DNA from 3 places in the Pseudomonas sp. Marseille-Q0931 genome. Region 3 is predicted to be linked to each of the others. Evidence: riboswitches for the same ligand, from Rfam matches in the RefSeq annotation. Region 3 holds a riboswitch; each other region holds the start of a gene.
The links. A riboswitch is a leader RNA that binds a small molecule or an ion and turns the genes downstream of it on or off. The one in region 3 is predicted to bind cobalamin.
Positions count from the first base shown of each region.

Region 1: it holds a riboswitch for cobalamin, as region 3 does, so the genes downstream of both, cobO (cob(I)yrinic acid a,c-diamide adenosyltransferase) here and cobG (precorrin-3B synthase) in region 3, are expected to answer to the same signal.
Region 2: it holds a riboswitch for cobalamin, as region 3 does, so the genes downstream of both, P3C50_RS21770 (TonB-dependent receptor domain-containing protein) here and cobG (precorrin-3B synthase) in region 3, are expected to answer to the same signal.

Region 1 covers NZ_CALNWT010000005.1:116,875-124,873, forward strand. The annotation lists gene P3C50_RS11965 (cobyric acid synthase) at 1-1,001, opposite strand, end outside; gene cobD (threonine-phosphate decarboxylase CobD) at 1,001-2,011, opposite strand; gene cbiB (adenosylcobinamide-phosphate synthase CbiB) at 2,004-2,912, opposite strand; gene bluB (5,6-dimethylbenzimidazole synthase) at 2,916-3,569, opposite strand; gene P3C50_RS11985 (cobyrinate a,c-diamide synthase) at 3,566-4,858, opposite strand; gene cobO (cob(I)yrinic acid a,c-diamide adenosyltransferase) at 4,858-5,469, opposite strand; cobalamin riboswitch at 5,651-5,861, opposite strand; gene P3C50_RS11995 (hypothetical protein) at 5,899-6,219, opposite strand; gene P3C50_RS12000 (C40 family peptidase) at 6,226-6,750, opposite strand; gene P3C50_RS12005 (C40 family peptidase) at 6,835-7,455, opposite strand; gene glp (gephyrin-like molybdotransferase Glp) at 7,606-7,999, opposite strand, start outside.
Region 2 covers NZ_CALNWT010000017.1:81,662-89,660, reverse strand. The annotation lists gene ribA (GTP cyclohydrolase II) at 1-349, shown strand, start outside; gene P3C50_RS21780 (MFS transporter) at 346-759, shown strand; gene P3C50_RS21775 (cobalamin-binding protein) at 761-1,555, shown strand; gene P3C50_RS21770 (TonB-dependent receptor domain-containing protein) at 1,778-3,643, opposite strand; cobalamin riboswitch at 3,731-3,938, opposite strand; gene dxs (1-deoxy-D-xylulose-5-phosphate synthase) at 4,011-5,906, opposite strand; gene P3C50_RS21760 (alpha/beta fold hydrolase) at 5,989-6,939, opposite strand; gene P3C50_RS21755 (carboxyl transferase domain-containing protein) at 6,946-7,999, opposite strand, start outside.
Region 3 covers NZ_CALNWT010000007.1:106,627-114,625, reverse strand. The annotation lists gene P3C50_RS13095 ((2Fe-2S) ferredoxin domain-containing protein) at 269-961, opposite strand; gene P3C50_RS13090 (cobalt-precorrin-6A reductase) at 1,040-1,783, opposite strand; gene cbiE (precorrin-6y C5,15-methyltransferase (decarboxylating) subunit CbiE) at 1,780-2,982, opposite strand; cobalamin riboswitch at 3,039-3,374, shown strand; partial or broken gene cobG (precorrin-3B synthase) at 3,470-4,585, shown strand; gene P3C50_RS13075 (precorrin-8X methylmutase) at 4,775-5,401, shown strand; gene P3C50_RS13070 (precorrin-2 C(20)-methyltransferase) at 5,401-6,141, shown strand; gene cobJ (precorrin-3B C(17)-methyltransferase) at 6,276-7,925, shown strand.

The DNA of each region.
Region 1 (7,999 bases), on a different contig from region 3:
ATCTGCAGGCCGCCGCAGATGCCCAGGACCTTGCCGCCGTAACGCAGATGGCGGGCGATAGCTGCATCCCAGCCCTGCTCGCGCAGACGCGCGAGATCAGCGCGCACGCTCTTGGAGCCGGGCAGGATGATCAGATCCGCAGGTGGGATGGCCTGACCCGGTCCGACGAAGGTCAGCTGTACCCGAGGATGCAGGCGCAGCGGGTCGAAATCGGTATGGTTACTGATACGCGGCAGCACCGGCACCACCACGCGCAACGCCTGTTCTTCCTTGGCCTGCTGACGGGTATCGACGGCGTCCTCGGCCTCCAGGTGGAAATCCATCAGGTACGGCAACACGCCAAGCACCGGCTTGCCGGTGCGCTGCTCCAGCCAGTCCAGGCCCGGCTTGAGCAGGGCGATATCACCGCGAAAGCGGTTGATCACGAACCCCTTCACGCGCGCCTGTTCGCTGGGGCTGAGCAGCTCCAGGGTGCCGACCAGATGGGCGAACACGCCGCCCTTGTCGATATCGGCGATCAGTATCACCGGGCAATCGACTGCCTCGGCAAAGCCCATGTTGGCGATGTCGCCGGCGCGCAGGTTGATCTCGGCCGGCGAGCCGGCGCCTTCGACCAGCACCAGTTGGTGGCTCTCCAGCAGACGAGCGTGGGACTCCAGAACCGCCGCCATCGCCACCGGCTTATAGCCGTGGTAGGTCAGTGCCTGCATATTGCCGATGGCCCGGCCATGGATGATCACCTGGGCACCCATGTCGCTGTTGGGCTTGAGCAGCACCGGGTTCATATCGGTGTGCGGCGCCAGGCCAGCCGCCTGCGCCTGCACCGCCTGGGCACGGCCGATCTCGCCGCCATCTTCGGTCACCGCCGAATTGAGCGCCATGTTCTGCGGCTTGAATGGCACCACGGACACGCCCTGGCGGCGCGCCCAGCGACACAGCGCCGTTACCAGGGTGCTCTTGCCGGCATCGGAGGTGGTGCCCTGCACCATCAGGGTCGGCATCAGGAGGTTTCCTCAAGACTGGCGAGGATCGGCGCGCACTCCAGCAAGCCCTGCTGCAGCCGCAGCCAGCCGGCCTCGTCTGCCGGCAGGCCGAAACGCAGGCTGTCCAGCTCAGCGAACAGGCGTACCAGGATGCCGCGCCTCGCCAACAGCTCCATGCAGGGCACCGCACGACGGGTGCAGCAGAACTGGAACAGCGCCGAGCTACCGGTGACCGGCATGCCGCAATCACGCAGCAGTGCCGCCAGGCGCTCGCCGTCGGCCAGCAGGCGCTCGCGCTGGCGGCGCTGCCCATCACGGTCGGCCAGCAGACTCAACGCCACGCTACGCGCCGGACCGCTGACGGCCCAGGGCCCGAGCAGCACCTCCAGCTCATCCAGCAGTGCCTGGGCGGCCAGGACGAAGCCCAGACGCAGGCCGGCCAGGCCGAAGAATTTGCCGAACGAGCGCAGCACGATCAGCCCGGGCATATCGCTGTAGGCAGCCAGACTGTGCTCCGGCGTGCAGTCCATGAACGCTTCGTCGACCACCAGCCAGCCGCCGCGCTCGGCCAGCTCATCGTGCCAGTCGAGCAGGCGCGCCGGCTCGATCAGGCGGCCAGTCGGATTGTTGGGATTGACCACCAGCAATACGTCGAGCTGTGGCAGGGCTCGATGCACCGAACCCTCGCTGAGCTTGGTGATGCGATGACCTTCGCGGCGCCAGGCCGCTGCATGCTCGGCATAGGTCGGCGTGAGGATGCCCACGCTGCTGTGCCCGTGCAGACGTGGCAGCGCCTGGATCGCCGCCTGCGAGCCGGCCACCGGCAACAGGCTGGCGGCGCCGTAGTAATCGCGCGCGACCGCCTCCAGGCCGTCGTTGACCTCGGGTAACCGCGCCCAGGCGGCAGCCGGAACCGGCGGAAGCTCCCAACCGTAGGGCGCGACACCGGTGGACAGGTCCAGCCAGTCTTCCAGGGGAATGCCGTAGCGCTGCGCCGCGGCGCGCAGTCGACCTCCGTGTTCAAGCACCCAGCACCTCCCAGATCATCAGGCACAGCAGCCACAGGCCAACGCCGGCAACGACTCTGTTCATTGCCCGCTCGATATCCCGCGCGCGCGGCGCCGGGCCCTCGCCTAGCTGCGGGCGCTCATGCAGCTCACCGTGGTATTCGGCGGCGCCGCCCAGACTCACTCCCAGGCTGCCGGCACCGGCCGCCATCACCGGGCCAGCATTGGGACTGTCCCATAACGGCGCCTGCCTGCGCCAGCAGCGCAACGCCAGCCAGGTACGCCCGAGCAGTGCATAAGTCAGCGCCACCAGGCGCGCCGGCACGTAATTGAGTACGTCATCGATTTTCGCGGCCGCCCAGCCGAAGCGCTCGAAGCGCTCGTTGCGATAGCCCCACATGGCGTCCAGGGTGTTGCTCAGGCGATACAGCACGACGCCAGGCGCACCGGCGACAACGAACCAGAACAAGGCGGCGAATACCGCATCGGAACCGTTCTCCAGCACCGACTCGGTACCGGCGCGGGCCACGCCGGTGGCGTCCAGCTCGGCGGTGTTGCGGCTGACCATCCAGCCGACGCGCTCACGGGCGAGCGGCAGATCGCCCAGGCGCAGTGCGCGCGCTACCGGTTGCGCATGCTCGTAAAGGCTGCGCAGGCCAAGGGCGAAGTACAGGGCGAAGATCTCCACCGCCCAGCCCAACCCGCTGATCTGTACCAGCAGCCAGGTGAGCAGGGTCAGCGGCAGCACCGCCAGGCACCAGGCAGTGACACCGTGGCTGCGCCAGCCGCCGCCGGCGGGATTGAAGCGTTGCTCCAGGCGATCGGCCAGGCGCCCAAAGGCCACCAGCGGGTGCGCGCGACGCGGCTCGCCCAGCACGGCATCCAGCGCCACGCCGGCACAGGTGATCAGCGCCAGGCTCATCGTTCAGTCACCCTGCACTCCCCATCGATTCTCGAATAGCAACTCGCTCAGCGGTCGAGGCGTGGCCCAGCCCTCTTCAACCAGCATCGGTTTCTCATAGAAGGCGTCCACCGGCCCCAGACACAGCAGCGCCACCGGCTTGCTGCCGGCCGGCATACCCAGCAGCTCGGCCAGCGCCTCGGGGTCGAACAACGATACCCAGCCGAGCCCAAGGCCTTCGGCGCGCGCAGCCAGCCACAAATTCTGAATGGCGCAGGCGACCGAGGCCATATCCATTTCCGGCAGCGTGCGTCGCCCGAAGACATGCGCTTCGCGCCCCTCCATCAGCGCCACGGCCAGCAGTTCGGCGCAGTCACGAACGCCCTCGACCTTGAGCCGCATGAACTCGTCGCTACGCTCGCCCAGGGCCTCGGCGGTGCGCACCCGCTCAGCCTCCACCAACCCGTGGGCGGCCTCGCGCAGTTGCCGGTCACTGATACGCAGGAAACGCCAGGGCTGCATCAGGCCGACGCTGGGGGCGTGATGCGCCGCTTCGAGCAGACGCGCCAGCACTTCGGGCGGCACCTCGCCGCCGGCGAAGTGACGCATGTCGCGACGCTCGGCGATGGCGCGGTACACCGCCGCGCGCTCTTCGGGGCTGAAGGCGTGCTCGCTCATGGACGCAACAGCGCGGCGGCCGCCTCCGGGTTGGACGGCAGATAGAAGTGGATGTAGCTGGCAGTTAGCCGCCCCAGGCGATACACCGCTTCGGCCACCGGCTTGCCGTTAGGGCAGCGACCCAGTGCCAGTGGATCGAGCGGGCTTTCCAGCCGCGAGTGATGGTAGGTGTGACCGCGCAGCTCACCTTCCGGGAGCGTCACTTCCTGCAGGGCCAGTGCGGTCAGGCGCGGCTGCAACGCGGCGCTGCCCGCCAGCAGACCAAGCATGCGCCCGCTGGCGCCATGTTTGTAGCGCAGCTCATCGAGCAGATAGAGCATGCCACCACATTCGGCGAGCAGCGGTTTGCCGGCCTGGTGATGGGCGCGAATCGCATCGGCCATGGCCTGATTACTCTCCAGCTCGGACAGGTACAACTCGGGGTAACCACCAGGCAGATAAAGGCTATCCACCTCGGGCAGCTCGCTATCGGCCAGCGGCGAAAAGTAACGCAGCTCTGCGCCGAGGGCCTGCAGCAGATCAAGGTTGGCCTGATAAAGGAAGGCGAACGCGGCATCACGCGCCACGCCGATACGAACTCCGGCCAGCAGCTCAGGTGGCGGCTCAATCACCGGCGCGGCAAAACTCACTGCCGGCGGCAGGTCCACATCGGCGGTAGCTACCAGCGCATCGGCCGCAGCATCCAGGCGCGCATCCAGATCCGCGAGCTCGGCAGCCTGCACCAGGCCCAGATGCCGACTCGGCAACTCCACTGCTGCGCTGCGCGGCAAGGCGCCGAACCAGTGGATGCTGGGCGGCAAGGCATCACGCAGGATATCGCCGTGGCGGGTGCTGGCGACGCGATTGCCGAGTACGCCGGCAAAGGGCAAGTCCGGCTGGAAAGTGGCCAGGCCATGGGCCAGTGCGCCAAAGGTCTGCGCCATGGCCGCACCGTCGATCACCCCCAGTACGGGCACGCCGAAATGGCGGGCCAGGTCGGCCGCCGAGGGCTTGCCGTCGAACAGGCCCATGACCCCTTCGATAAGGATCAGATCAGCCTCGCCCGCCGCCTGCCACAACAGCCGCCGGCTCTCGGCCTCGCCGACCATGGCCAGGTCGAGCTGGTACACCGGCGCGCCACTGGCACGGGCGTGGATCATCGGGTCGAGAAAGTCCGGCCCACATTTGAAGACACGCACCCGCCGGCCCTGGCGCGTATGCAGGCGCGCCAGCGCGGCGGTGACGGTGGTCTTGCCCTGACCAGACGCCGGGGCGGCGATCAGCAGCGCCGGGCAGTGACGTGCATTCATCAGAATTCGATGCCCTTTTGCGCCTTCACCCCGGACTTGAACGCGTGCTTGACCAGGCTCATCTCGGTGACCGTATCGGCCGCCTCGATCATTCCCGGCAAGGCGCCACGGCCGGTCACCACCACATGCTGCAGCAGCGGCCGGGCTTCGATATCGGCCAGGACCGCCTCCAGCTCGAGGTAGCCATGCTTGAGGGCGATGTTCAGCTCATCCAGCACCACCAGGCCGACAGATTCGTCGCTGAGCAGGCGCTGAGCCACGGCCCAGGCTTCCTGCGCCTTGGCGATATCACGCTGGCGATCCTGAGTTTCCCAGGTGAAGCCCTCGCCCATCACGTGGTAGCTGACTTCCTCGGGAAAGCGGCGGAAGAAGGCTTCTTCACCGGTACTGGCCGCGCCCTTGATGAACTGCACCACGCCCACCTTGAGGCCATGACCGAGGGCACGCGCGACCATGCCGAAGGCGCTGCTGCTCTTGCCCTTGCCATTGCCGCTGTGTACCAGCAGCAGACCGTATTCATCCTGGGCCTGGGCGATCTTTTCATCGATAAGAGCTTTCTTGCGCTGCATACGCGCCTTGTGGCGGACGTCGCGTTCGGTGGACTCACTCATGCTGTGCTCCTGCAAGTCAGGCGCCCTCGTTGCCTGCATGAGCAGTGCGAACGGTAATGAAGAGATCGCGATGCGCTGCGCGTCCTCATCCAGGCACCAATGGCTGATCAGGCGAGCGGAAGACAGACAACACGAACGCCCCGGTGGAACCGGAGCGTTGGCCGGGCAGCGCCCTCCGCGATGCCGTGAAACTGCGACAGGCCGGTCTCCGGGCTTGTGAGCGAACCCGAAGGTTCGACGCTGCGCCTTCCCGTGCATTGCACAGTGGCCTGAAACAGCGTTTGACTCACCTACCGTTGCGGGGGCAGCGCCGGCATTGGAACCGGCTTCCCTGTTTCACCCTGGCGTGGTCATTCATGACGACTTGGGGCACCTGAAGCAAGGCGCGCAGGGTAGAGGCTGGCAGCCCTGCCCGTCAACGCCGCCGCACTAATGCCTGGGTGTGAACCCCGGCGGCTTGCTCGCCAGCCACTCGACGAAGGTCCGCAAGCGCTCGTCCGCCAACAGCGCCTCGCGACTGTTGTAGGTCAGGGCCAGCTCCTTTTCACTGAACAGCCGGTGAATCTGGTTGTGGCAGGCCCGGCAGACCCAGAGCGTGGCGGTAATGCGCTCATGACGGGCAAAGCGCTTCTGCACGTAGGCCTTGTCGTGCAGCGCCTTGGGAATCAGATGGTGACGAGTGAGTGCCACAGGCCGCGCGCAAAGCTCGCAGACCTCGGGCTGGGGCGGCAGGCGGATGGGCTCGGCCATGGCGAATCAGGGGTTGCGCGCAAGCTCGGGCGTGATCACACGCTTGGCATCGAGATAGACGCGCTGCCAGTAGACGTTGTCGAGGCTGTCCAGGCGCACGGTGCCGCCACTGGATGGCGCATGCACGAAGCGCCCTTCGCCGACATAGATGCCGGCATGGCTCACGGCGCGCCCGCCGTTGGTGGCGAAGAACACCAAGTCACCGCTCTGCAGCGCATCACGGCGAACGTCAGGAGTGCGCATCGCGCTCAACTCGCGGGTCGAGCGTGGCAGGCTAATACCGGCAGCATCGCGGTAGACATAGCCGATCAGGCCGCTGCAGTCGAAACCACCTTCCGGCGTGTTGCCACCATAGCGATACGGCGTACCGACCAGTCCCAGCGCACGGAACAACACGTCCTGCGCGCCACCCTGATAGGAGGACGAAGAAACCGGCGGATGGTAGATGGGCTGGGGGGCGGGAGCGCGGCTGCTACAGGCAGTCAGCAGCAGTGCGAGAGAAACGAGGACGACACGGGTCGTGAAAGGCATAAGCGAGGCGATCCAGGGCCTGAATGCGCTCTACTCTGCCGCTTGCAGGCAAACGGCGCAACCCTGGAGTTACGCCGTGACACATCAATTGTGGCGCTTGGCCGCGACTTGCTCTTCCACCGGAGCCAGCGCAAGGACGCGCTTGGCCTGCAGGTAGCTGCGGTTCCAGTAGCTGTCATCGAGGCTGTCGATGCGCACGCCACCGCTGCGGCTGCTGCTGGAATGGATGAACTGGTCATCACCCAGGTAGATGCCGGCGTGGCTGACACGACCACGACCGCGGTCATTGAACAGGATCAGGTCGCCAGGCTCCAGATCGGCGCGCGCCACCTTGGGCGCGTCGAGATTGATCAGCTCGCGAGTGGAGCGTGGTAGCTCCAGGCCGACTTCCTCACGGAACAGGTAACCGACGAAACCGCTGCAATCGAAACCGGACTGTACCGAGGTGCCGCCGTAGCGATAGCGCGTACCGATCAGCGAACGCCCGAGATCGAGCAGGCTGTCGGCCAGCTGCGGCATTTCATAGGGTTCGTCGTCGATCAGCGCGTTGATTTCATCATCGGCAGGCTCGGCCTGCTGAGACAGCGGACGAACAACGGGCTCGACCGTGGCTTCGCTGACCTGCGGTTGCGGCGAGTGGCCGGCGCAGGCAGCGAGAAAGACTGTAAGTGCAAGAGGCACGAGGGGTGCGAAGCGTTTTAGCATGGGCACGACCGTGTCGATTGAATTTATAAGTGCGCGACTATGCCCTCTATAAAGCCCATTTGCAAATTCTATCGACGGAAATGTGACCCAGTGGTTTCACCGCGCCATCTAAAGCGCCCGACCATTCGCACAACCGGGCGCTTCAGGGCGCTAGCCGAGAATCTCGCTCAAGGGGATGAAGCGCAGCATATCCCCTTCGGCCAGCGTGCTACCTTCCATTACTTCTGCCAGCCCTTCGGCCCACGCGGCGCTTCGCAAAACACCCGAACTCTGGTTGGCGTACGGCACTACGCGGCCATTCTCCAGGCGCGCGCGCAGGTACTCACGACGCATGCCCGGCTTGCCCCAGGTGAACCCTGCCGGCATGGCGAAACCCAGCGGCTCCACTCGCTGCGCGCCGAGGCGACGCAACATGTACGGACGCGCCAGCAAACCGAAGGTGACCAGCGTCGAAGCCGGATTGCCCGGCAGACCTATCACCGGAACGCCCTGGTAATGACCGAAGGTCAGCGGCTTGCCCGGTTTGATCGCCAGCTTCCACAAC
Region 2 (7,999 bases), on a different contig from region 3:
GGAAGGTCGTGGCATCGGCCTGCTGAACAAGATCCGTGCCTATGAACTGCAGGACGGCGGTGCCGATACCGTGGAGGCCAACGAGCGTCTGGGCTTCGGTGCCGACCAGCGCGACTACGCCATCTGCCTGCCAATGCTCGAGCATCTGCGAATCAACAGCCTCAAGCTGATGACCAACAATCCGCGCAAGGTCAAGGCGCTGGGCGACATGGGCATCGCCGTGGATCATCGCGTGCCGCTGCAGATCGCGCACAACCCCTACAACAAGCGCTACCTCGCCACCAAGGCCGGCAAGCTCGGCCATATGCTGGGTAACCAGCATCAGGGTGAGGCCGAGGAAAGCCTGTGACCCGAGGCCAGGTAAAGCGCCGGCTGGCGCTGGCCTGGTGGCGCCAGCTGGGCGTGGCGCTGGCGCCGCTTTTCGTATTCAACCTGCTGTTCGGTGGCGGTAATACCACGGTGCTGACCATGCCGCTGTTCATCGCCGGCCTGGCCTCGATGTTCGTCAGCCTGCCGCTGTTTTCCGCCTACAAGCGCGCGCTGATCGCCTCCGAGAAGGCGCTCGACAGCGAAGCCGAACCCGCCGCCTGGCTGGAGCTGGATCGTGTACGCCTGCGCGCTCTTTTGGGCGCCGCGCTGCCGGCCTGGATCGCTGCACTGGCGGTGCTGGCTGGCCTGGAGGCGATTCCGTTGGTGCTGCTCGCACTGGCGTCCATCGTCCTGCACAGCCTCTATCGCATCCCCCATCAGCTGGGCTGACATGCGTAAGTGGCTGCTCGCCCTGTGCCTGCTGACGCTGCCGCTGTCGGCCGCCGAACGGGTGATCAGCCTGGCGCCCTCGCTCAGCGAAATCATGCTCGACCTGGATGCCGCCGACCTGCTGGTCGGTGTACTCGACGGGGATGAGCGTCCAGCCGCGCTGGCGCATCTGCCCACCGTTGGGCGTTATGGCCAGCTGGAATTCGAGCGTCTGCTGCAATTGGCACCGGATCTGATCCTCATCGCGCCAGGCAGCGTGCCGCCCGCGCAGCAGGCGCAGTTGCGGGGTTTAGGTATCGATCTGTTGATCGTCGAGCCGCAACGCCTCGACCAACTCGGCGATGCCTTCGTACGCATTGGCAAGCGAATTGGCCGGCCGGAGCCGGGTGAGCAGCTGGCGTCCGAGTTTCGGGGCGCGCTGGATGCGTTGCGTCAGCGCTACCGGCGCGATCAGCCCCTGTCGGTGTTCTATCAGATCTGGCACCAGCCGCTTTACACCATCGGTGGCCAGCAACTGATTGGTGATGCCCTGCAGGTGTGCGGTGCGCGCAACCTGTTCGATGACCTGCCGCAGCCTGCGCCTCAGGTCAGCGTCGAAGCGGTGCTGGCGCGTGATCCAGATGTGATTCTTGGCGGTAGCAACGCCGAATTGTCCGCTTGGCAGGCCTGGCCGCAGTTGCATGCGGTACGCCTGGGGCAGGTCTGGGCGGTGCCGGACAAGGGCCTGGAAAGGCCCAGCCGGCAGATGCTCGGGGCCATCGAAGAGCTGTGCGCGCTGATGGCGTCGGCGCGTTAGCGTTACGTGGGGTGCATAGCGTCACGTAGGGTGGGTTGGCCGCTTGTTGCGATGGTCGGTTGATTCACTGTGCTTGATGCGGCGTAACCCACCATTGGTGCAAGACGATCTATCGCCTGGTGGGTTACGTGGGGCAGCCATCCGAGCGCACAGTGTTTATCGGCGTCGGCTATGTTGGTGTTCAGCGCCGCTAACCCACCCTACGGTTGTTGCTCATCAACTTTAGAGCTGCGGCGTCCAGGTCACGGCGAATAGCGCGGTGCGGCCGGCGCTGTTGTAGCCGAATCGGCCATTGGCTGTGCTGTAGGTCGCTTCTGCGTAATCCTTGTCCAGCAGGTTATCCAGCTTCAGGCTCAGGCCCAGCTCCTGGGTGGCCTGCCAGGCGGCGCGCAGGCTGAGCAGGCCGTAGCCGCTCATCTCGATCTCGTTCTCGGCATCGTCGTAGCGACCACTGATCGCGCGCCAGCCTGCGCCCACCGAGACATCGCCAAAGCGGCGGTCGAGATCCAGGCTCAGTGTACGTTTGGCACGGCGCTGCAGGGTGTGGCCGCTGTCGCGGTCACGCGGGTCGATCAGCGCCAGGGCGAGGTTGCCCTGCCAGCCGAAAAGCTCCTGCTGCACGGCGGCTTCGAAGCCGTTGATCCGGGCTGTCTGGATGTTCTGCGGAATGAAGTTCTGGTCCAGAACGATGGCGTCCTCGATCTCGGTGCTGTACACGGACGCCTGCAGGGAGCCGGTGTCGCTGTAACGGCTGCGCCATTGCAGTTCGTAGCTCTTCGAGCGTTCCGCGGCGAGGTCGGGGTTGGCGCTTGGGAAGCACAGGCCACCGGCGCAGAAGTCCGGGTAATACAGGTCGTTGAAGGTCGGTGCGCGGAAACCTTCGCTATAGGACAGGATCAGGTCGTTGGCCTGGTTCAGGGGCAGGGTCAATGCCGCGTTCCAGGTGTTCTCGTTGCCGAACTGCTGGTTGTCGTCATGACGCAGGCCCAGCTCGGTGGAGAAACGCTCACCGGCGTAGCGATGCTGAATGAAGGCCGCTCGGTTCCAGCGTGAGTCCTCGACGAAATCCGTGGTGCCCTGTGCTCGATCTTCATACCAGTCCAGACCCAGCAGCAGTTGATGGTTGTCGCTCAGTGTCAGCGTGTTCAGCCAGTTTGCAGCGTCACGATAGGTGTTGAATTGACTGACGCTGCCGCCTGCCTGGTCGTTGCCGCTGTCGCGCTTGTCCTCGCTATGCCCCAATTCCAGGCGGCTATTCCACGCGTCGTTGAGGCGTGCATCGATAAAGCCAGAGATGCTGCTGAGCAGGAAGTCAGTGGTCGGCAGCGAGCCGGTAAAGACATCGTCGTATTCCACCTGGCCGCGTTGATCGAGCGCACTGAAGCCCACCTGCAGGTCATCGTGGAAACGATGCGACAGATTCAGGCTGAGCGAGCGGTTGCGATAGGCGTCGTCATCGCCATTGGCGCCGAAACCGTCGCGAGTGGCATCAATGCCGGCCGTCTCGTCCAGGGCGGCGCCGAGATTGAAGCGCGTGCGCTGGTCGCCACCGGAGAGGCCGAGGCTGCGCTGGTAGGTGCTGTCGCTGCCGGCTGCCAGGCGAGCGTAGGGTTTGAGGCCCTGGCCGTCGCCCTTGCGGGTGAAGATCTGAATCACCCCGCCGATGGCGTCGGAGCCATAGAGCGCCGAACGGGCGCCGCGCACGACCTCGATGCGCTCGATTTGCTCAGGCGCGAGAAATTCCAGGCTGCTGGTACCGCTGGACGCGGCCGAGATACGTTGACCGTCGACCAACACCAGGGTCTGCGCCGTGCTGGTGCCGCGCAGAAAGACGCCTGTCTGGCTGCCAGCACCACCGGTGCGCACGACGCCAAGACCGGGTACGCGCTCCAGCAGTTCAGCAACGCTGCTGACCTGCAGACGCTCGATATCCGCCCGTTCGAACACCGTGGTCGCCGCTGTAGCCTGGGCTTGCGGCTCGGCCAGGCGCCCGGAGGTCACCACCAGAGGGGCACTCATATAGGGCTCGGCAGCCAATACGGCAGTAGGCATGACGGCGATGGCCAAAGCCAGGCGGGACAGTTTCATTATCGAGATTCCTCAAAGTCGGCAGACATTCGAGGAGGGCAGGGGCAAGCGCGGGACGGCGGCGCTTGACGGTGCGGCCCTCCGCAACACCAGTCACACCGTCAGGGCCGGTCTCCGGACTCTCGACCCGCGTCCGCCTTCCCGGTATTACCCAGTGGCTGTTGGGCGTGGTTGCAGGCTCTTGGGCCTGCGGTCGATTACCGTTGCGGGGGCAGCGTCGGGGTTGCTCATGAAGAGCGCACCGACTTCCCGTTTAACGCCGCTTGCGCAGCGCACCCTGGCGGAACATGAAGTGCGCGCACCTTAAAGTGCGTGTCTATGAATGACAAGCAAGCCCGGCTCATTCAGCGATGAGCGGGCTTCATGCTCAGGCCTGAAGCAGGTTCAGGCGCTGGCGTACCGCGCGCTCAATGCCGGCTTCGTCGAGGCCGCATTCGGCGAGCATCTGGCTGGGCTTGGCGTGCTCGACGTAGTAGTCCGGCAGGCCCAGGTGCAGCATCGGCACCTGGCAGTTCTCGGCAGCGAAGAATTCGCTGACCGCGCTGCCGGCGCCACCCATGATGCTGTTTTCCTCGATGGTCACCAGCAGCGCGTGGCTGCCTGCCAGTTCGCGTAGCAAGGCTTCGTCGAGGGGTTTGACGAAGCGCATGTCGACCACTGTGGCATCCAGTGTTTCGCCGACGCGTAGGGCTTCGGCCAGTTGCACGCCGAAGGCCAGCAGGGCGACGCCCTTGCCCTGGCGGCGTATCACGGCCTTGCCAATTTCCAGCGGTTCCAGGCCGGCATCGAGCGGCGCGTTGGGGCCGCTGCCGCGCGGGTAGCGCACCGCCGCCGGGCCGTCGAACAGGTGGCCGGTGGTGAGCATGCGGCGCAACTCGTTCTCGTCGCTCGGCGTCATCACCAGCATGCCGGGGATGCAGCGCAAGTAGGACAGGTCGAAGCTGCCGGCATGGGTCGGGCCGTCTTCGCCGACCAGGCCGGCGCGGTCGATGGCGAACAGCACGTCGAGGTGCTGCACGGCCACGTCGTGAATCAACTGGTCATAGGCGCGCTGGAGGAAGGTGGAATAGATCGCTACCACCGGCTTGGCGCCTTCGCAGGCCATGCCGGCCGCCAGGGTCACGGCGTGCTGCTCGGCAATCGCCACGTCGAAGTAACGCTCGGGGAAGCGCTCGCTGAAGGCCACGAGATCCGAGCCTTCCTTCATCGCCGGGGTGATGCCGACCAGGCGCGCGTCCTGCTCAGCCATGTCGCACAGCCACTGGCCGAACACGTTGGAGTATTTCGGGCCGCTGGGCTTCTTCGGTGCTGCGACCGGGGTCACCGGTTCCAGCTTGGTGATGGCGTGGTAGCCGATGGGATCAAGCTCGGCCGGGGCGAAGCCCTTGCCCTTCTTGGTCACCACGTGGAGGAACTGCGGGCCGTCGAGGTCGCGCATATTGCGCAGAGTCGCCAGCAGCGTGGGCAGGTCGTGGCCGTCGATGGGGCCGACGTAGTTCCAGCCCAGTTCCTCGAACAGGGTGCCAGGCACCAGCATGCCCTTGGCATGTTCCTCGACCTTGCGTGCGATTTCCCAGGCGCCGGGCAGGTGCGAGAGGATCTTCTTGCTGCCCTCGCGCATGCTGGCGTAGGTGCGGCTGGAGATGATCTTGGCCAGATAGTTGGACAGGCCGCCGACATTCTTGGAGATCGACATGTCGTTGTCGTTGAGGATCACCAGCATGTTGGCGCCGACATCGGTGGCGTGGTTGAGCGCCTCGAAGGCCATGCCGGCGGTCAGCGCGCCGTCGCCGATCACCGCTACGCTCTTGCGCTTCTCGCCCTTCAGGCGGGCGGCGATTGCCATGCCCAGCGCCGCGCTGATGCTGGTGCTGGAGTGGCCGACGCCGAAGGTGTCGTACTCGCTCTCGCTGCGGCGCGGGAAGGCGGCCAGACCGTCCTTCTGGCGCAGGCTGCCCATGCGCTCGCGACGGCCGGTGAGAATCTTGTGCGGGTAGGCCTGGTGACCGACGTCCCACACCAGGCGGTCATCGGGAGTGTCGAAGACGTAGTGCAGGGCGATGGTCAGCTCGATCACGCCGAGGCCGGCACCGAAGTGCCCGCCGCTCTGGCCGACGCTGTAAAGCAGGTACTGGCGCAGTTCATCGGCGAGGGTTTCCAGGTCCGCTTCGGCCAGGCGGCGCAGTTCGTCGGGCGTGTTGGCGCTGTCGAGCAGCGGCGTCAACGGGCGCTCGCGGGGGATCTCGTGGAAAGTGGTCGGCATCAGGCGAATCGTTATAGGTGTAAAAGATGCGGCAGTTTACCTGATGCCAGGAAAACAGCTCAATTTGCTGACCACATCGGCGTTACCGGTAGTGTCTCGCGAGGAAATCCAGCAGCAGGGCGTTGACCCGTTCGGCGCATTCGGCCTGCAGCCAGTGGCCGGCGCCGGGCAGGTCGTGGCGGCCCAGGTGCGGCACCTTGTCGCCCATGCGTTTCAGAGTCGGCGCCTCGAAGCGCCCGACCGGATCGTTTTCCCCGAGCAGGAACAGCGTCGGCTGCGTGATCTGCAGACCCGCCAGATGCTCGGTGCGTTGCCAGTTGCGCTCGAAGTTGCGGTACCAGTTCAGTGCGCCGCGGAAACCGTGGCGCTCGAAGGTGCGCAGGTAGTGGGCGAACATCGCCTCGCTGCACCAGCTCGGCAAGGGCAGGTCGTCCGGCATGCCGTCGAACAACCGCGCATCGGCGGGCTTGTCCTGCGCCAGCAGCGCGTCGCCGAGGCCACCGAGCAGCAGGCGCAGGCTGCGGCCGATGTCATCGTCCAGTTCGGCCTCGGCCAGCCCCGGTTGCTGGAAGTAGAGGATGTAATGGAAACGCCCGGCGTAGGCCTCGCGCATCATTTCGATGGCTGGGCGTTTCGGCCGCCCGCCGAACGGCACCGACAGTGCGCCGAGCGCCTTGACCCGCTCGGGCTCCAGAAGCGCCAGGTGCCAGGCCACCGGCGCGCCCCAGTCGTGGCCTACCACCGCCACCTCGTGCTGGCCGAGCATGTCCATGGCGGCCTGGATATCGCCGCACAGGGTGAGCAGCTCATAGGCCGCGGGATCGGCCGGCGCGCTGCTGGCGCCGTAGCCGCGCATCTCCGGGGCAAAAACGCGATAGCCGGCGGCGGCCAGCGCCTCGATCTGCGGATGCCAGGCGTACCAGCATTCGGGAAAGCCATGCAGCAACCACACCGGCCGGCCGTGCTCGGGGCCGGCGTTGTACAGGCTGAGTTCGATGTCATTGACGGCGAGCAGGCGGTGGTCGAGGTGCATGGGCGATTACCAGGTGTCGATGAAGGGGCGTTTCTTGCCGTCGCGCCGGGGCGGACGCGGCGCCGCATTAAGGCCGCGCAGCAGCCAGGCGCGGCTGTCGGCCGGGTCGATCACGGCGTCGATCTCAAGGTAGCTGGCCATGTTCAGCGCCTTGCCGTTTTGGTAGGCCTTGGCCACCAGCTTGTCGAACAGCGCCTGGCGCGCGGCCTCGTCCGGCTGGGCCGCCAGCTCCTTGGCGAAACCCAGGCGCACCGCACCTTCCAGGCCCATGGCGCCGAACTCGCCACTGGGCCAGGCGGCGGTGAACAGCGGCGAGTGGAAACTGCCGGCCGCCATGGCTTGGGCGCCGAGGCCGTAGCCTTTGCGCAGCACCAGGGTGAAGAAGGGCACCGTGAGGCTGGCGGCGGTAACGAACAGGCGCGAGACATGACGCACCGTGGCCTGTTTCTCCGCATCCGGGCCGACCATGAAGCCGGGGGTGTCGCACAGCGAGACGATGGGCAGGTCATGCGCTTCGCACAGTTGCAGGAAGCGCGCGGCTTTGTCGCCGGCCACGGCATCGATGGCGCCACCCAGGTGCGCGGGGTTGTTGGCGATCAGGCCGAACGGTTTGCCTTCGATGCGGATCAGCGCGGTGATCAGGCCGGGGGCGAACTGGCGGCGCAGTTCCAGCACGCTGCCGTGATCGGCCAGCAGTTCGATCACCTGGCGGATGTCGTACACGCGCAGGCGGTTTTCCGGGATCACATGGCGCAGCTCGCGGGGATCGCTGCACTGCCAGTCGCTTACCGGGCCCTGGAAATAGCCCAGGTACTGCTTGGCCACGGCGACCGCTGCGGCCTCGTCTTCGACCAGCACGTCGATCACCCCGTTGGGGCCCTGCACGCTGGCCGGGCCGACCTGCTCGGGAGTGAAACTGCCCAGGCCGCCGCCTTCGATCATCGCCGGGCCGGCCATACCGATGCTGGCGTTACGAGTGGCGATGATCACGTCGCAGCAGCCGAGCAGTGCGGCGTTGCCGGCGAAGCAGCGGCCGGAGACCACGGCTACCGTCGGCACC
Region 3 (7,999 bases):
ACGAATGCGTCAGCGCTGCGAAAGCGTACCTCCTGTGGGAGCGTAACGCTGTTGACATAAGAATTAGTCGGACACGATTAGTCCCCTCGCCCCTTTGGGGAGAGGGAGCCAAACCTGTACAACCTTAAGTGAACAGCATTACCCGTGGGAGCGGACTTGTCCGCGATACGCTCTGGTTCGCGAGCATCCGCGGCTGCTCGATCAGGTGAAAACGCCGCGATCCTGCGAGGCAATCACGGGCGTTCGTTCTGACTGACTGGCAGCAACCTTACGCCTGCTCGTCGATACGCAGATCCGGTAGCGCCCTGCCCGCTACCAGCCGCTCATCGACCAGGCGAATCACCGCGGCCTCGTCCCTGATGCCGTACCACTCGCCCTGTGGATAAAGGCTCGCGGTCGGCCCCAGGTCACAGGGGAACTGGCACTGGCTGCGGGTGATATGCACGCCACCCTCGCACTCCAGCCTGCCCGCCGCCTTGAGCCGCTGACGCAAGGTTTTCCACAGGCCCAGCGCGCCTTTGCGCGTGCAGCGCGGACCGTTGCACAGCAGCAGACGCTGCGCATGCGGCGGAATCTGCGACCAAGCATGATGCGCCGGCACCGGCGGCACATCGCTGCAGGGAATGTGCGCGTCACGCTGCTCCAGCAGTGCGCCCAGGCCATCGAGCCAGGTGTCTTCCAGCGCCGTGCAGACCACGAACACATCTGCCCAATCACCGCGCTCGGCGATACATTCGCGCAGCCAATCGCGGTGCGCGGCATCGGCGCGTGGCTCCAGATCGACCACCAGCAGCGGTCGCGGCGCCTCATCGATGGCCTGCCAGAAGCCGTCCTGCTCGCTGTCATGCAGATGCGCCTCACCCAACAGCGCTTCAACGCGCTGCCGCAAACGCTCGGCCGAAGCACCACGACCGAGGCCGGGGCCGATGAACAGAATGCGGGCGTAGGGGGTTTGGCTCATGACGGTCTCCAGAACGGGCCGGCAGTCTAGCAGCGCAACAGCAAGCGTAGGGCGGATGTAACCATTGTGGGAGGGGCTTCAGCCGCGACGGCAGCCATCCATTCGCCGCTGAAGCGCCTCCCACAAGGCGTCCGGCTCGGCGAACTCCCGCTTCACCGCTGGCAAAGACGGACGACGCAGCAGCAGCACCGGCAATCCAAGCTCCCGCGCCACCTGCAACTTCGGCTCGGTGGAGGCGCTGCCGCTGTTCTTGCTCACCAGCACGTCGCAGCGGATACGGGCGAACAGCGCGCGCTCCTGGTCCAGGGCGAACGGCCCACGCGCACCGATCACCTCGGCACGCGGCGGTGCCGGCTCGGTCTGCAGACAGCGCACCGTCCAGTGCTGATGCGCGGGAATCTCGTGCAGATGCGCCAGCGGCTCGCGCCCCGAGGTGAAGAACGGCCGTTCGAAGGGCGCCAGGGCGCGGGTCAGTTCATCCCAGCCCTCCACTTCGCGCCAGTCATCATCCGGGCCGGCCTGCCAGCCCGGACGACGCAGCGCCCAACACGGCACGCCGGCGATCTCGGCAGCACGGGCCGCGTTATGGCTGATCTGCGCCGCGTAGGGGTGAGTCAGATCCAGCAGCAGCTCGATGCCTTCGCCAGCGATAAAGGCGGCCAGGCCCTCGGCGCCGCCGAAACCGCCGACACGCACGCGGCAGGCCAGATCCTCCGGCACGCGGCCAAGGCCGGCCAGGCTGTAGATCGCCTCCGGCCCCAAGCGACGGGCCAGGCGCAGCGCCTCGGTGGTGCCGCCGAGCAGCAGGATGCGCGCACTCACGGTTTGCGTACCGCCAGCAGAGTGATCGGCAGCGCCGCGCGCCAGGTATCGAAGCCGCCCAAGGGCTGCGCCTGGGCCATTGTCAGACGCAGCAGCTCGCCGCCATGCTGTTCACGGAAGGCCACCAGCGCCGCCTCGCTCTGAATCGTCACGGCGTTGGCCAGCAGTCGCCCGCCTGCCTTGAGCGCGGCCCAGCAATCATCCAGCACGCCGGGCACGGTGACGCCGCCGCCGATAAAGATCGCATCCGGAGCCGGCAGCGCATCCAGCGCCTCGGGCGCATGCCCGGCCACCAGTTGCAGGCCGGGGACGCCAAGGGCATCGCGGTTGTGACGGATATGATCCTGACGCCCTTTGTTGGCCTCAATGGCGATGGCTCGGCAGGCCGGGTGCGCGCGCATCCATTCGATGCCGATGGAGCCACAACCGGCGCCGACATCCCACAGCAGCTCGCCAGGCAGTGGCGCCAGACGCGCCAGGGTCACGGCGCGAACGTCGCGCTTGGTCAGTTGCCCATCGTGGCGGTAGGCGTCGTCCGGCAGACCGCAGGTCGGCGGCAGCAGTTGCGCCCCGGCGTCGGCCAGGCACTCCACGGCCAGCAGGTTGAGGTCGGCGCTACGCGGCAAGTTCCAGCTTGCGGCCAGGCCCTCGATGCGGCGCTCGTCAGGGCCGCCCAGATGCTCCAGCAGGGTCAGGCGACTGGCGCCGAAACCGCGCGCACGCAGGGCTTCGGCGACCTGAGCAGGCGTGTCGCCATCGGCGCTCAGCACCAACAGACGCGTACAGGGATACAACCGGGCGTTGAGCGTGGCCAGCGGCCGGCCGACCAAGGAGATCACCTCAACCTCCTGCAACGGCCAGCCCAGGCGCGCCACAGCGAGCGACACCGAAGACGGTGCCGGCAATACCTGCAACTCATCGGCAGGCACCTGGCGCGCCAGGCTGGCGCCGACGCCGTAGAACATCGGGTCGCCGCTGGCCAGCACGCACACCGCCTCGCCGCGCTTCGCCAGCAGCGGCCCAAGATCGAAGGGGCTGGGCCAGGTCTCCCGTTCGCCGCCGATGCACGGCGGCAGCAAGGCCAGTTGCCGCGGCGCACCGACGATGCGCGTGGCCGTCAGCAGGGCGCGGCGCGCGGCCTTGCCCAAACCGGGATAGCCGTCTTCGCCGATGCCAACCAGGGTCAACCAGGGTTTCATCCACCTTCCTCGCAAGTAGCCGACAGGGCGCGTGTCGCGACGCCGGGCAAAGCGGGCATAATACAGCCTTCGTCGGTGCCCCTTAAAAAACGGGCCTAAGAGGGAATCCGGAGCGATCTCTGATCGCGACCGAGCTGCCCCCGCAACTGTAAACAGCGAGTCCAATGCAATCGGCCACTGGGTGAAAGGCCGTTGAAAAACGTAGGCGAGGTAGGCAAGACAAGGCAAAACGGCCGAAAAAGCGCAATTTACGTGTTGTAAATGAGCATTTTGAGGCCGTTTTTAACGCCGTATTGCCAACGTAGGTAGTTTTTCAACGGCCTGTTAACCGGGAAGGCGCAGCGGATCATGACCTGTCAGCCAGGAGACCTGCCGACGAACGCTGGTCGCGAGTGCCAACATCGGGCGGGGTGTACCGATGCCATGAAATTCCCTATGGGCGAATTTCGCTGGTTCGGTCGCCGCGTCGTTATCCACAGGTGATCCCTTGCTCGCGCCCGTTCGCCCTTCTGCATGCCCCGGCCTGCTGCGTATCGTCCCTGCGCTGGATGGCGGCATCTGCCGCATCAAGCTGCCCGGCGGCGTGCTGCGCAGTGCCCAGGCGCGGGCGATTGCCGAGGCGGCGTTGCAGCATGCCAGTGGCGTGCTGGAGCTGACCAACCGCAGCAACCTGCAGATTCGTGGCGTCTTGCCCGGCCAGGAGAGCACGCTGATCGACGCTCTGCTCGGCGCTGGCCTCGGACCGCGCGTGGCCGCCGCCGACGATGTACGCAACCTGCTGCTCAGCCCTGCCGCCGGCCTCGATCCGCACATGCGGATGGACGTACGCCCGCTGGCCAGCCAGTTGCTCGACCTGCTGCAGGACACCCCGGCGCTGCATGCGCTGTCGCCCAAGTTCGCCCTGCAACTGGACGGTGGCGAAGCCCTGGCCATGCGTGAACATCCCCATGACCTGTGGCTGGCCGCCGAGGACGAAACCCACATACTGCTGGGCCTGGCCGGCTGTCCCAGCGACGCGCCACCGGCGCGAGTCGAGGTGACGCAGGCGGTCGAACTGGTGCGCCAGCTCTTGCTGCTGTTCCTCGAACTTGCCACCCCGGAGCAAACGCGCATGCGTCAGCTGCTGACGCATATCCCGGTGGCCGACCTGCTGCAACGCCTGCAGACTCGACTGGATTTCCCCTTGCAACCGGTGCCGGCCCGTTGGCAGCCGAGCGCTGGCGTTGGACGGGCTCCGGCAGGAATTTATCCACAGGCGCAGAGCGGCCTGCGCATGGTGGCGGCCGGTGCTCAGTTGGGTCGCCTGCACGCCGACCAACTCCTCGCCATTGCAGAACTGAGCGAGCGCCACGGCGACAGCGAGTTGCGCCTGACACCCTGGCAGGGTCTGTTGCTGGGCAACGTACCCGAAGCGAAGGCCGGCGAGTTGCTGTCCGCGCTGGCCGAACTGGGGCTGCTCACCCAGACCGACGAGCCGCTGCTCGGCCTGGTCGCCTGCACCGGCTCGGCGGCCTGCGCCCGCGGTTTGGCCGACAGCAAGCAGCACGCCCTGCAGCTGGCCGAGCGACTGCGCGAAAACGGCGCTCGTCCGCAGGTACACCTCAGCGCCTGCTCGCGCAGTTGCGCCAGCGCTCGCGTGCAGCCCTACACGCTGCTGGCCAGCACGCCCGAACATTACCAGCTCTATCAACGCACGCCCGAGGCGCCAGGTTTCGGCCGCCTGCTGGCACCAGACATGACCATCGACGAGGCCGGCGCCTGGTTCGCCCGCCAACACCCGCAGGAACCCCCGATGCTTGATTACATCCGCGACGGTCAGGAAATCTACCGCCGCTCCTTCGCCACCATCCGCGCCGAGGCCAACCTCGATGGCATCCCCGCCGACCTGGAAAAACTCGCCGTGCGGGTAATCCACGCCTGCGGCATGGTCGACGTGGTCGAGGATCTGCGCTTCTCCCCCGGTGCCGGCGCCGCTGGCCGCGCCGCGCTGCTGGCTGGTGCACCGATCCTCTGTGACGCGCGCATGGTCGCCGAGGGCATCACCCGCCCGCGCCTGCCGGCCAACAATCCGGTGATCTGCACCCTGCATGACGCCGGCGTACCGGAGCTGGCCCGCGAAGTCGGCAACACCCGCTCGGCGGTAGCCCTGGAGCATTGGCGCGAACACCTGGAAGGCAGCGTGGTGGTGATCGGCAACGCGCCCACCGCGCTGTTCTATCTGCTGGAAATGCTCGACGCCGGTGCACCGAAGCCGGCGCTGATCATCGGTATGCCGGTGGGCTTCATCGGCGCGGCGGAATCCAAGGACGCCCTGGCCGCAGACAGCCGTGGCGTGCCCTACGTGATCGTCCGTGGCCGCCGTGGCGGCAGCGCCATGGCGGTGGCGGCGGTCAACGCCCTCGCCTCGGAGGTGGAGTGATGGCTGGCCGTCTGCTCGGCCTCGGCGTCGGCCCTGGCGACCCCGAGCTGCTCACCCTCAAGGCCCTGCGCCTGCTCAAAGGCGCACCGGTGGTGGCCTATTTCGTGGCCAAGGCCAAGCACAACGCCGGCCACGGCGGTAATGCCTTCGGCATCATCGAAGCGCACCTGGACGACACCCAGCAGCGCCTGCCACTGGTCTACCCGGTGACCACCGAAAAGCTCGCCCCGCCGCTGTCCTACGAAGATGTGATCGCCGACTTCTACGACACCTGCGCTGAGCAGATCGCCCGGCTGCTGGACGCCGGCCAGGACGTGGCGGTGATCTGCGAGGGCGACCCGTTTTTCTACGGCTCCTACATGTACCTGCACGACCGCCTGGCCGATCGCTACGAGGTAGAAGTGGTGCCCGGCGTGTGCTCGATGCTCGGCTGCGCCTCGGTGCTCGGCACGCCGCTGGTGTACCGCAACCAGAGCTTGAGCGTGCTCTCCGGCGTGCTGCCGGAAGACGAGCTGGAACAACGCCTGCGCGACGCCGAAGCGGCCGTGGTGATGAAGCTCGGCCGCAACTTCGACAAGGTGCGCCGCGTGCTGCGCAAGCTCGGCCTGGACGACCGCGCCCACTACGTCGAACGCGCCACCATGGCCAGCCAGAAGATCGTCGCGCTGGACGAGGTGGAGCCGATGGAGTCGCCGTACTTTTCCATGATTTTGGTGCCAGGACAGAAATGGCGGGGGTAATCCCGTAGGGCGGGTGCAACCCGCCAACAGCGAGCTGGCGGGTTGCACCCGCCCTACCCGTCTCAAGACCGTAGCCCGGATGCAATCCGGGAAACCCATTCCCCGGATTGCATCCGGGCTACAGGATTTACCGTATGAACATCGTCATCCTCGGCGCCAGCGCGCTGGCCACTGCACAACGCCTCCAGGCGCTTTATCCACAGGCCGTGATCCATGGCCTGCGCGGCCGCGCCGATGGCGCCGAGCGCCACTACGATGACTTCGGCGAGCACCTGCGCGCGCTGTATCGCGCCGGCCAGCCGCTCGTGGTGCTGTGCGCTGCCGGCATCGTCATTCGCAGTCTCGCCGCGTTGCTGGCGGAAAAGGGCGCCGAGCCGGCGGTGCTGGCCCTGGCCGAAGACGGTAGCGCCGTGGTGCCGCTGCTCGGTGGCCTGGCTGGGGTCAACCGCCTGGCCCGCGAGATCGCCGCGCACCTGGACGTCACGCCAGCCATCACCACCAGCGGCGAGTTGCGCTTCGGCACCTGCCTGCTGGAGCCGCCGGCCGGCTACGCGCTGGCCGACCTGCAGCAAGGCAAGCGCTTCGTCAGCGACCTGCTCGGTGGCGAAACGGTACGCATCGAAGGCCAGGCACCCTGGCTCGAGACGGCGCAACTGCCTGTGGATAAAACCGCCCGCCGGGTCATCCACGTCACCGCGCAGGCGCGTCCGGCGCAACCGGACGAGTTGCTGATCCACCCGCGCTGCGCCGCCGCGCTGATCGAACGCCCCGGCGCCGACCTGCCGGCGCGCCTGCAGCAGGCACTCAGCGCCGCCAACCTGGCGCCGCAGGCGCTGGCGTGCCTGATCGCGGATAAAAGCTTGATGGCCAACGCTGACTTGCACGCGGCAGCGCAGACACTGAACCTGCCGCTGCGCTTTATCCACAACACCAGCGAACTGCCGCCCGAGCACCATATTGGCGACGGCCTGCGCCTGCTGTTGGGCGAGCGACCGCTGGATATCGAGCGCCTCGGCCAGCGCCGTGGGCGCCTTAGCGTGGTCGGCCTTGGTCCTGGGGCCGCCGAACATATGACCCCCGCTGTGCGCCGCGCCCTCGACGAAGCCGAAGACCTGCTTGGCTACGACACCTACGTGAAGATGGCCGGCCCGCTGCGTGCCGATCAATGCCTGCACCCCAGCGATAACCGCGAGGAGCTGCAGCGCGCCGCCCACGCCTTCGAGCTGGCCGCCAGCGGCCGCCGCGTGGTGATGATCTCCTCGGGCGACCCCGGTGTGTTCGCCATGGCCGCCGCCGTGATGGAAGCACTGGAAAGCCCGCAAAGCGAGGCCTGGCAAGACGTCGAACTGGAAGTACTACCGGGCGTTTCCGCTGCCCTGGCCACGGCTGCCAAGGCCGGCGCGCCGCTGGGTCATGACTTCTGCCTGATCTCGCTATCAGACAACCTCAAGCCCTGGGCGGTGATCGAGAAACGCCTGGAGCACGCTGCCCTGGCCGACCTGGCCATGGCCTTCTACAACCCGATCTCCAAATCCCGCCCCTGGCAGCTCGGCCGCGCGCTCGACTTGCTGCGCCAGCACCGCACGCCGGAAACGCTGGTGGTGCTCGGCCGCGATATCGGCCGTCCTGCCGAAGCACTGCGTAGCCTCACCTTGGGCGAGCTGACGCCGGAGATGGTCGACATGCGCACCCTGGTGATCATCGGTTCCAGCCAGACCCGTCGCTTCCCGCGAGCCAATGGCGGCGAGTGGGTGTATACCCCGCGCTGGTATCCCGAGTTGTAGGGGCCTGTTGGAGAAAAGCTTCGCGGACAAGTCCGCTCCCACAGAACGCCGCTGGAGTTGTGGGAGCGGACTTG